DNA from 2 places in the Spirillospora sp. NPDC048823 genome. Region 2 is predicted to be linked to the other one. Evidence: riboswitches for the same ligand, from Rfam matches in the RefSeq annotation. Region 2 holds a riboswitch; the other holds the start of a gene.
What was found. A riboswitch is a leader RNA that binds a small molecule or an ion and turns the genes downstream of it on or off. The one in region 2 is predicted to bind cyclic di-AMP.
Positions count from the first base shown of each region.

Region 1: linked by a shared signal. The riboswitch ahead of ACGFK0_RS05245 (NlpC/P60 family protein) and the one ahead of ACGFK0_RS37010 (C40 family peptidase) in region 2 are both predicted to bind cyclic di-AMP.

Region 1 is NZ_JBICUT010000002.1:361,961-366,813, reverse strand. Features, by position in the region: gene ACGFK0_RS05255 (FHA domain-containing protein) at 1-158, shown strand, start outside; gene typA (translational GTPase TypA) at 298-2,151, opposite strand; cyclic di-AMP (ydaO/yuaA leader) riboswitch at 2,344-2,478, shown strand; gene ACGFK0_RS05245 (NlpC/P60 family protein) at 2,486-3,499, shown strand; gene ACGFK0_RS05240 ((deoxy)nucleoside triphosphate pyrophosphohydrolase) at 3,784-4,176, opposite strand; gene ACGFK0_RS05235 (Mut7-C RNAse domain-containing protein) at 4,208-4,853, opposite strand, start outside.
Region 2 is NZ_JBICUT010000029.1:980-5,832, forward strand. Features, by position in the region: gene ACGFK0_RS37000 (CHAP domain-containing protein) at 1-941, opposite strand, end outside; gene ACGFK0_RS37005 (BlaI/MecI/CopY family transcriptional regulator) at 1,099-1,473, shown strand; gene ACGFK0_RS37010 (C40 family peptidase) at 1,568-2,098, opposite strand; cyclic di-AMP (ydaO/yuaA leader) riboswitch at 2,560-2,708, opposite strand; gene ACGFK0_RS37015 (M56 family metallopeptidase) at 2,812-3,747, opposite strand; gene ACGFK0_RS37020 (BlaI/MecI/CopY family transcriptional regulator) at 3,752-4,285, opposite strand; gene ACGFK0_RS37025 (VanW family protein) at 4,276-4,853, opposite strand, start outside.

The DNA of each region.
Region 1 (4,853 bases), on a different contig from region 2:
TCGACCCGTCCGGGACTGCGTGGGTGCGTGACGAGGGCTCCACCAACGGGACGTTCGTCAACGGCGAACGGCTCCCGCGCGGCGTGGAGGCCCCCCTCCGCAACGGGGACCAGCTTCGCCTGGCCGCCGACGTCACCGGGACCGTCCAGCTGAACTGAGCAGCACGGCAAAGGGCGGCCCCGCGGTTCTCACGACCGCGGGGCCGCCCTTTGTCTTCCGCCTGCCCGTCGCCTCGCCGGACCGCCGTGCTGCGCGACCGCCGCGCCGAGGGACGCCGCGCCGAGGGACGGAGACGAACTAGCCGGCGCGCTTGGTGCGGGCGCGCGTGCGCTCGCGCTCCTTCGCGGCCAGCACGACCTTGCGGATGCGGACGGCGCCCGGGGTGACCTCGACGCACTCGTCCTCGCGGCAGAACTCCAGGGCCTCCTCCAGCGACAGCAGCCGCGGCGGGGTGAGCCGCTCCAGCTCGTCACCGGTGGACGACCGCATGTTCGTGAGCTTCTTCTCCTTGGTGATGTTGACGTCCATGTCGTCGGCCCGGGAGTTCTCCCCGACGATCATGCCCTCGTACACCTCGGTCGTCGGCCCGACGAAGAACGTGCCGCGGTCCTGCAGGTTCGTGATCGCGTACGCGGTGGCGGCGCCGGAGCGGTCGGCGACGAGGGAACCCGACGGACGGGTGCGCAGCTCGCCGAACCAGGGCTCGTACGCCTCGAACACGTGGTGCGCCATGCCGGTGCCGCGGGTCTCGGTCATGAACTCGGTGCGGAACCCGATCAGGGCGCGCGCCGGAACCAGGAACTCCAGCCGGATCCAGCCGGTGCCGTGGTTGGTCATCTGCTCCATGCGGCCCTTGCGGACCGCCAGCAGCTGGGTCACGGCGCCGAGGTGCTCCTCGGGAATGTCGATGGTGAGCCGCTCGACCGGCTCGTGCTTCTTGCCGTCGACGACCTTGACGACCACCTGCGGCTTGCCGACGGTCAGCTCGTAGCCCTCGCGGCGCATGTTCTCGACCAGGATCGCCAGGGCCAGCTCGCCGCGGCCCTGCACCTCCCACGCGTCCGGACGCTCGGTCGGCAGCACCTTGATGGACACGTTGCCCACCAGTTCGCGCTCCAGCCGGTCCTTGACCATCCGGGCGGTGACCTTGGTGCCCTTCTCCCGTCCCGCCATCGGCCCGGTGTTGGTGCCGACCGTCATGGAGATCGCGGGCTCGTCCACGGTGATCAGCGGCAGCGGGCGCGGGTCGTCCGGGTCGGCGATGGTGTCGCCGATCATGATGTCGGGGATGCCGGCGATCGCGATGATGTCGCCGGGCCCCGCCTCCTGCGCGGGCTTGCGGGTGAGCGCGTCGGTCATCAGCAGCTCGGTGATCTTCACCCGCTCGATGCTGCCGTCGTGCCGGCACCAGGCGACCTGCTGGCCCTTCTTGATCGTCCCGGCGTGCACCCGGCACAGCGCGATGCGGCCGAGGTAACTGGAGGCGTCCAGGTTGGTGACGTGCGCCCGCAGCGGGACGTCCGGGTCGAAGGACGGCGCCGGGATCGTCTCGGTGATGACCTTGAACAGCGGCTCCAGGTCGTCGCTGCCGGGCATGGCGCCGTCGGCGGGCTTGTCCAGCGACGCCCGCCCGGCGCGGCCCGACGCGTACACGATCGGGAAGTCGATCTGCTCCTCGTCGGCGTCGAGGTCCATGAACAGCTCGTACGTCTCGTCCACGACCTCGTCGATGCGGGCGTCGGGACGGTCGGTCTTGTTCACGACCAGGATCACCGGCAGCCGCGCGGCGAGCGCCTTGCGCAGCACGAACCGCGTCTGCGGGAGCGGGCCCTCGCTGGCGTCCACCAGCAGGACGACGCCGTCCACCATGGACAGCCCGCGCTCCACCTCACCGCCGAAGTCCGCGTGCCCCGGGGTGTCGATGATGTTGATCGTCAGCCCGTTGTGCCGCACGGCGGTGTTCTTGGCGAGAATGGTGATCCCCTTCTCGCGCTCCAGATCGTCGGAGTCCATCACGCGGTCGTCGACGGTCTGGTTCTCCCGGAAGGCCCCGGACTGCCAGAGCATGGCGTCGACCAGCGTCGTCTTTCCGTGGTCGACGTGGGCGACGATCGCGACGTTCCGGAGGTCATCGCGCGTGGTGATGGGCATGCGGGGCTCGCCTTGGGGTGAGAGTTCGGGATCCGCCGCAGAACACGGCATCGGCCATTCTACTTGCCCGTGCCCGCAACCCGTTCGGCGAAGGCCTCCCCACCGGTCACAGGGACCCCGATTCGCCAACTTTGCTCGTTCTTTGTAATCTTTCCGAGATCCGGTCGTCCGAGGCCCCCTCTCCCCGGGGCTGCGACCGGAGCGCCGAATCTCCCGCGAACGGGAGAGCCGGGGACCCAGGTCCCTGGGGTGAATCGACACACGTCGTAGGGCGACTCCTGGCCCGAACCCGTCAGCTAACCCGGTAGGCGCGCGAGGAGAGGAGAACACCGGCTTGGCACCGGCCCCCCGACGGTGGCGGCGCGTCACGCCCGCCGCCACGGCCACGATGCTCCTGATCGGCCTCGGCGCCACCGCGCCCGTCGCCGCCCACGCCACGTCGCCGTTCCAGCTCGCCGCCGCGACCTCCCCGACCCCCACTCCGACGACGGAGGAGGGGCTGCGCAAAAGCCTCGACGCGCTGAACGAAGAGGCCGAGATCCTCACCGAGAAGTACAACAAGACCCGCGTCGACCTGGGCAAGGCCAAGAAGGCCGAGCAGGCCGCCGCCAAGGAGGCCGCGGCGTTGCGCGCCCAGGCCACCCCCGCCCGCGAGCGGCTCGGACGGATGGCGGCCGCGAACTACATGACCGGCGCCCCCGACGTGATCTTCGGTGCCGACGGCTCGGCCGAAGGGCTGGCCGAACGCGCCTACCTGACCCAGAGCCAGATCACCACCGTCCAGGCGCTGCAGAAGCAGATCGAGCAGGCCGAGACCGCGCAGCGCACCGCCGAGGCGAAGAAGGCGCAGGTCGAGAAGGCCGCCGCGGACGCCGAGAAGGCCCGCGAAGCGGCCAGGCAGAAGGTCGCCGAGGTCACGAAGCGGCTGGACAAGCTGACCACCACCCGGGTCAGCGACCCCCGCAGCGGCCTGCGCGCGACCGTGAAGGGATCGGGTGCGCCGGCCGACATGGCCCGCAAGGCGCTCACCAAACTCGGCTCGCCGTACGTGTGGGCCGCCGCCGGGCCGAACAGCTTCGACTGCTCAGGGCTCGTCGTCTGGGCGTACGCCCAGATCGGCAAGCGCGGGCTGCCGCACTACACCGGCGCCCTGTACGGACTCGGTTCCAAGGTCCCCCGGAACCAGCTCCGCTCCGGCGACCTGGTCTACTTCGGCGGCAGCCTCCACCACATGGGCATCTACCTCAGCGACGGCAAGTACCTGCACGCCCCGCAGACCGGTGATGTGGTGAAGATCTCCAAGATGTCCGACCGCTCCGACTACGCCGGCGCGAATCGCATCTCCTGAGAACGTCGGGGGCTTCCCGCGGCGCGGCGGGAAGCCCTCGTCCTTTTTTTGCAGTGCCCTTGGCGGTCGGGCCCTGGAGGGCCCTCCCTTCGGCGGGCACTGCGTGCGATCGCTGCATCGCTCCGGCTCGCCTTGCGGCTCGCTGCGCGATCAGGTTTCTTGCTTCGCTCGAAGCCTGCCTTCGGACGCGATCGCGACGGTTTGGGTCGTCGCGGGGTCGGGGTGGGGGCCGGGGTCGTCCGCCCCTTCGGACGGCGGGCGTCTTGCTTCTGCGGCGGGCCGTCTCAGGTGAGGCCCTGGTGGGCGAGGGCGTCGATTACGGGGAGGTCGCCGGGGAGCCAGGCGACGTCGTACAGCTCGTCCGGGGACAGCCAGCGGAGCGCCAGGTGTTCCAGGGCCTGCGGTTCGCCCTCGGTGATCTGCGCCGTCCACACCCGGAGCACGGCCTGCCCGCTGAGCCGCCAGTCGCCGCCGATCCGGTCTTTCAACCGGATCTTGATGGCGAGCTCCTCGTGGCACTCGCGCACCAGCGCGTCCTCGTCCGTCTCGCCCGGGTCGACCTTCCCGCCGGGCAGCTCCCAGCCGCCCGCCATGTGCGGCGGCTCGGCACGCTGGGCGCTCAGCAACCGCCCGTCGGAAATGATCGCCGCCCCGACCACCACGAGATCGTTCGCCACCGGCTCCTCTTCCCTGTCGTCCCCATCGGCGTCAGACGGCGCTTCCGGCCCGTCCGGTCTCCCGGATGGACTCGACCTGGCGTGTCGCGTCACGGACGATCTCCTCCAGGTGGCCGCCGTGCGCGCCGCGCCAGTAGAGCTGACCGCAGTCGGCGCAGCGGCCGTAGACGTCGTAGCTGCGGCGCGTGCCCAGCTCAAGGTCGCCTTCGATCTCCTGCTTGTCGACCGGGACGAGTTCACCGTTGCAGGCGGTGCAGCGCGTCCACGGGCGGAGCACGGGCGCGAACCGGTCCAGGAGGTCGCGGAGCTGGTCGTCCGGGCGTGAGCCGCGGACGTACGCGCCGAACCACAGTGCGCGGCGGCGGAGGAGCCCGCGGTCCTGGGTGAGCAGGACGCGGCGTTCCTCATTGGCCTGGACGACCAGCGCCGGGTCGTCCATGTCGTTGTGGTAGGCGGTGTCGAGGCCGAGGAGGCGCATCCGCCGGGCCAGCGTGCCCAGGTGCACGTCGAGCAGGAAGCGCGGGGCGGCCTGGCCCGGCTCCAGCGGGACGGGCTGCGGGCGCGGCACCGCCTCCACCCCCACCTCGGCGCCGGGGTCCGGGCGGGCGGCGGGACCGGCCGGTTCACCGTCGACGGTCATCGGACCGGCCTCGGGCAGCGGGACACCGAGCGACTCC
Region 2 (4,853 bases):
GCGGTTCCGGCCTCGGACGCGTCCAGGACGGTTGGTGTGATGTCCGCGGGCAGTTCGACCGGCCGCTTGTGGTGCTTGCCGCGCTTGCGGACGCGGATCGGCGGCTCGGCCGGAACCCGGGCGGCCATCGACTTGCCCGCCGCCAGCGCGACCGCGCCGCAGACCGCGATGGACAGCAGCCCTCCCAGCAACGCGTCGGGCTCGACCAGCGGCTGCCCGTCAGCCGCCTTCGTGCTCGTCTGCTGAGACGTGACCGCGTTTCCGGGTCGCGTCGCCTCCGCGGCCATGGTCCCGGACTCGGCGGCCACGTGCTTGGGGACGTGGTTCTTCTCCCCTTCTGAACCCGGCAGCGCCTTGCCCGCCACCTCGACCTTGCCGGGATAGCCGTAGCCGACGACGTCACCGACGTCGCGCGTCCTCCGTTTGAGGTGGACGCCGTCGGTGTTCGCCTCGATGGTGCGGAGGGTCGAGCCCTTGACGCTTTCCACCAGGCCGACATGGCTGATGGCGTCGATGTCCTTGGAGCCGGACCATGCGAAGAACACCAGCGCGCCCGGCTCGGGCTCGGTTCCCCACGCGTCCTTCTTTTTGAACCACTTGGCGTGCTGGATGGTGGCGGCGAACTCGCCCGCCCAGTCCTCCACGCCGGTCTTCTTGGCTGCCCAGGCGAGGAACATGTCGCACCACGGGGCGGTGGCGTAGTAGTCGTCACCGCCCTCGTAGGTCTCCGTCGGGCAGGTGACCGACGGATCAAGAACATCCCGGCTCCGTGGCCGCCCGCGTGAGAGGCTGCTTGGCCTTGGCCTTATGGATCCCGCCAGGAGACGCTCCGTGAGCGTGGGTCTCCGGTGTGGTCGCCTGAAGCAGCGCCGACCGTCCGCGAAGGCGCGCCCTCGGTGGAACATCGGGAAGGAGGATAGTAGATGGGTGAGGCCACACATGACTCAAGACCACCGGGCACGGGCAGCCGTTGCCGGGAGTCAGGCCGGTGTGAGAACCGCCGGTTCGAGTCGGCCTCTCACCTCCACCGAGACGTGTTTACTATCGACTGTAGTATGCCGCGACAAGGTGGCAGGTGGGGCGGCGGAAGGGGGCATCATGGCCGGGCAGCGCTTCGGTGACCTGGAGGCCGCGATCATGGACAGGATGTGGTCCTACGGCCGTCCGGCCAATGTTCGTGAGGTCCTGGAGGACCTCCAGCAGGAGCGGTCGATCGCCTACACCACGGTGATGACGGTGATGGACAACCTGCACAAGAAGGGATGGCTGCGCAGGAAGCGGGTCGGGCGCGCCTACGAGTACGAGGCGGTCGCCTCGCGGGAGGGTTACACGGCCAAGCTGATGCGCGAGGCACTGTCGACCAGTAGCAACCAGGCCGCCGCGCTCGTGCACTTCCTGTCGGATCTCTCGCCGGAGGAGAGCGAGGCCCTGCAAGCGGCCCTCAAGGTCGTGCCACCGCGGGACACCAAATGAGCGCGGTCGCCCAGTTTGATCAGCCGCCCGCCTACAGCCCGTCAGGCTGTGGCTGAGGGGCACCGTGTCGGAGGTGTTCCGGGTGACGCCCCCGTCACCCCAGGGGGTGGATGACGGGGGCGTGGACCATCTTCCCGTTGCCGATGTACAGGCCCATGTGGTGCAGGTCGCTGTAGAAGAAGACCAGGTCACCGGGCTTGAGTTGGCTTTGGGAGACGCGGGTGCCGGCGGTGTACTGGCTGCCGGTGTAGTGGGGCAGGTTGATGCCGACCTGGGCGTAGGCGTACATCGTCAATCCCGAGCAGTCGAACCCCTTGATGTTGGCGCCCTGTGCGGTGCCGTAGGTCGGGCCAGATGCGCTGCCCCCACCCCAGGAGTACGGGACGCCCCGCTGGCTCAAAGCCGCTCTGACCGCGCCCATGGCCTTGGCGGAGGCACCTCCGGGGTCCACATTGGGAGCGGGTCCCGCGCTGGTGCGAGCGCCCGAGCCGGTACCCAGCTTGGCCTCGACCTTCGTCAGCTTGGCCTGGAGTTCCTTGCGCTTCTTCTTCGCCTCGGCGGTGAGTTCGTGGACCTGCTTCGCATGCGTTTCAGCCGATTTGCGGGCACGTTCCGCCGCCTGCATCGTCTGCAGCAGCTGAGTGACGCGAGCGCTTTCCTGGCTGGCGAAGTAGTTGAGTGTGGCCGACCGGTCAAGGACGGCCTGCGGGTCCCCGGACGAGGCGAAGGCGACCGCCGGGTCCCGCGGGCCGTTCTTGTAGCTGTCCGCGGCGAGCTTGACGATCCTGGCCCGCGTCTCCTCCAGCGCCTTCTTCTGGCGGGCGGCGTCCCGTCGGCCACCTTGGCGGCGCGTTGGGCCTGCCGCAGTCGCACCCGCAGCCCGTTGTACTGCTCGCTGAGCTTCTCCGCCTCATCGGCGAGCTTCTTCTGCTGCGCGGTCAGCTCCCTGCGGGACGGGTCGGGCTCCGACCAGGCGGGTGCGGGGGCCACGAGCGTCGCGGAAAGAGCGATCGACGCCGTCCATGCCGTCCTGGTGATGATCCGGCGGCGGGCCGTTCCGTCTCCGGCAGCTCGTCGCTGCATGCGGTGTCCTCTCCTGTGCCGCCTACCGGGTGAGCTGCCGGGTTCGGGCCGGAGTCGCCCTACCGCTCGCGGAGAGCGGATTCACCCCAGTGGAGAACGGTTCCCCGGCTCCCTCGGACGGCGTGGTCCGCTGGATTCGGCGTGGCCATCGCCGTCCCCGGCGGGGACGCCTCGCCATGGCTCCTACGGAGCGTAGGAGATAGCGGCCTCAACCGCCACTCAAGTGGCCGATTGCGACAAACCGCCTCAACGGTCTCAGCAGATGTAGGACAGCTCCATGATGGTCGCGGCGGCGACCATCAGGGGAGTGGCGACGGCGGCGGCCACGAAGGCGGAGGCCGCCATCCGGACCGCCCGGCGCGGCTTCGTCGTCTCGGCGGACTCGAGCCGCCGGACCCGCTCCGCCAGCGCACCGGTCGAAGACCCGGCGGCGCCGAGGGCGCCCGCCACGCCCGGCGTCGCCGCGAGCCGGTGCAGGGCGTCGACGAGCGTGCGCCTTCCACATGCGCGGGCCGCCGCATCGTCGGCGGCCATCTCCAGCAGCAGCGGGAAGCTCTTCTTCGCCCGGCGGACCGTGGGCAGCCGGGGCAGCAGGGCGTGGGCCAGGTCGAGCATGAGCAGCAGTGCGTGATGCCGCTGACGCAGGTGGGCTCGCTCATGGACCAGAACCGCGCCGAACTCGTCGGGAGTGAGAGCGTCCTGTGTGCCGGTGCTGACGACGATCGCGCGATGCCTGGCCGGCAGCGAGTACGCGACCGGGACGGGATGGTCGAGCACGAGGACGTCCCCATGCTGACCGTGCTCCTTCGCGACGAGCCGCAGCATCTCCCGGTGCCGGCGGCGGTGACGTACCGCACGGACGAGCCGGGGCAGGCTGCGGGCGAGCCGCGAACAGCAGGCCGTGAGCACCACCAGGCTGGCGGCCGCCGCGATGATGATCGCCGAATCCCCGTGATGGGGCAGGCAGTCGCGCAGCCACTCCAGGAAGCCGTGGCCGGGCGCCGGGGGCGACAGCAACGCCGCCGCGATGATCCCGATGCCGGCGATGAATGTGCCGGTGAGGGCCGCGGCCCAGCAGGCGATGGCGATCCCCGGGTGCGCGGCGGGAGGCCGAAGCCGATCGAGGGCGGGCCCCGCCAGACAGCCCAGCAGGACCGCCGTGCAGATCAGGCCGACCACCAGGTAGATCACGCCGTCACGCCTCTTGGCCGTCGGACGTCCGCCGGCGCAGCGCGTCCAGCAGGTGGCGGACGTCTTCCGGAGGGACGCTTTCGGCGAATCTCGCGAGGATGCCCCCGTGGTCGGGAGACTCGGTGAGAGCGTCGAGCATCAACTCGACCGCATACTCTTCCCGCGCACGGGTGGGGGCGTAGCGGAAGGCCGGCCCGTCCTGCGTGCGCTGCAGCAGCCCCTTCTGCGCCAGCCGCTCGGCGACCGTCTGGACGGTGTTGTAGGCCAGCGCCTTGTCGGCGTTCTCGTTCAGCTTCGCCAGAAGCTCACGAACGCGTAGCGGGCTGGGGGCCTCCCAGAGCACGTCCATGATGGAACGCTCGAGCGATCCGCTCAATCCGGCCACACGGCACCTCCGTCCTGCCCACATTCTGCCGGAGAGTCGGCCGTGGGCGGGAACGGGGACATCTTGAGCCTTCGGCGCCCCGGCTGGGGACGGCTTCCAACCGACGCCGGCGGCCCCCCGACGGCGCGCATCGGCGGTGATCGTTAACGGCATGTGATGCGTGGCTCGGCGGCATAGGTCGTATGGAACTTCTGGCGGCGCACGACCTTTCCGTCCTGCTTGAAGATCCGCCAGACGTCGATCTGGAATCCCTCCGCCCCCGGCATCGGAATGCACTTCGGCCCCGAGTCGGTCTTGTTCTCGAAGCCCTTGATCGCGTACGGCTCGGAACTCTTCGACTCGATGTCGTAGCGCTCGGTGCTCCAGAAGTTCACGGTGAGGGACGTGTCGGTGTAGGCGGTGTCGACGAGCACGCCGTACGGGGAGTCGTTGCGCCAGCGGAAATCCGGCTGGGGGAAGGACACCGTCGACTCGCGTCCCGCGGGATAGCGCGAGATGTAATACGAGTGGGGCATGTGCTGGACATCCTCCAGGCCCCCGAAGAAGACGGCGTTGAACATCGTCGTCGCGAACTGGGAGATCCCGCCTCCGACGCTGTCCACGTACCGCCCGTTGAGGATCATCGGCGCAGGGATGAAGCCCCGTGCCTTGTCGCGTTCGCCGACGATCCCGTTGAGGGAGAAGGTCTCCCAGGGCTTGACGATGTAGCCGTCCAGGATGT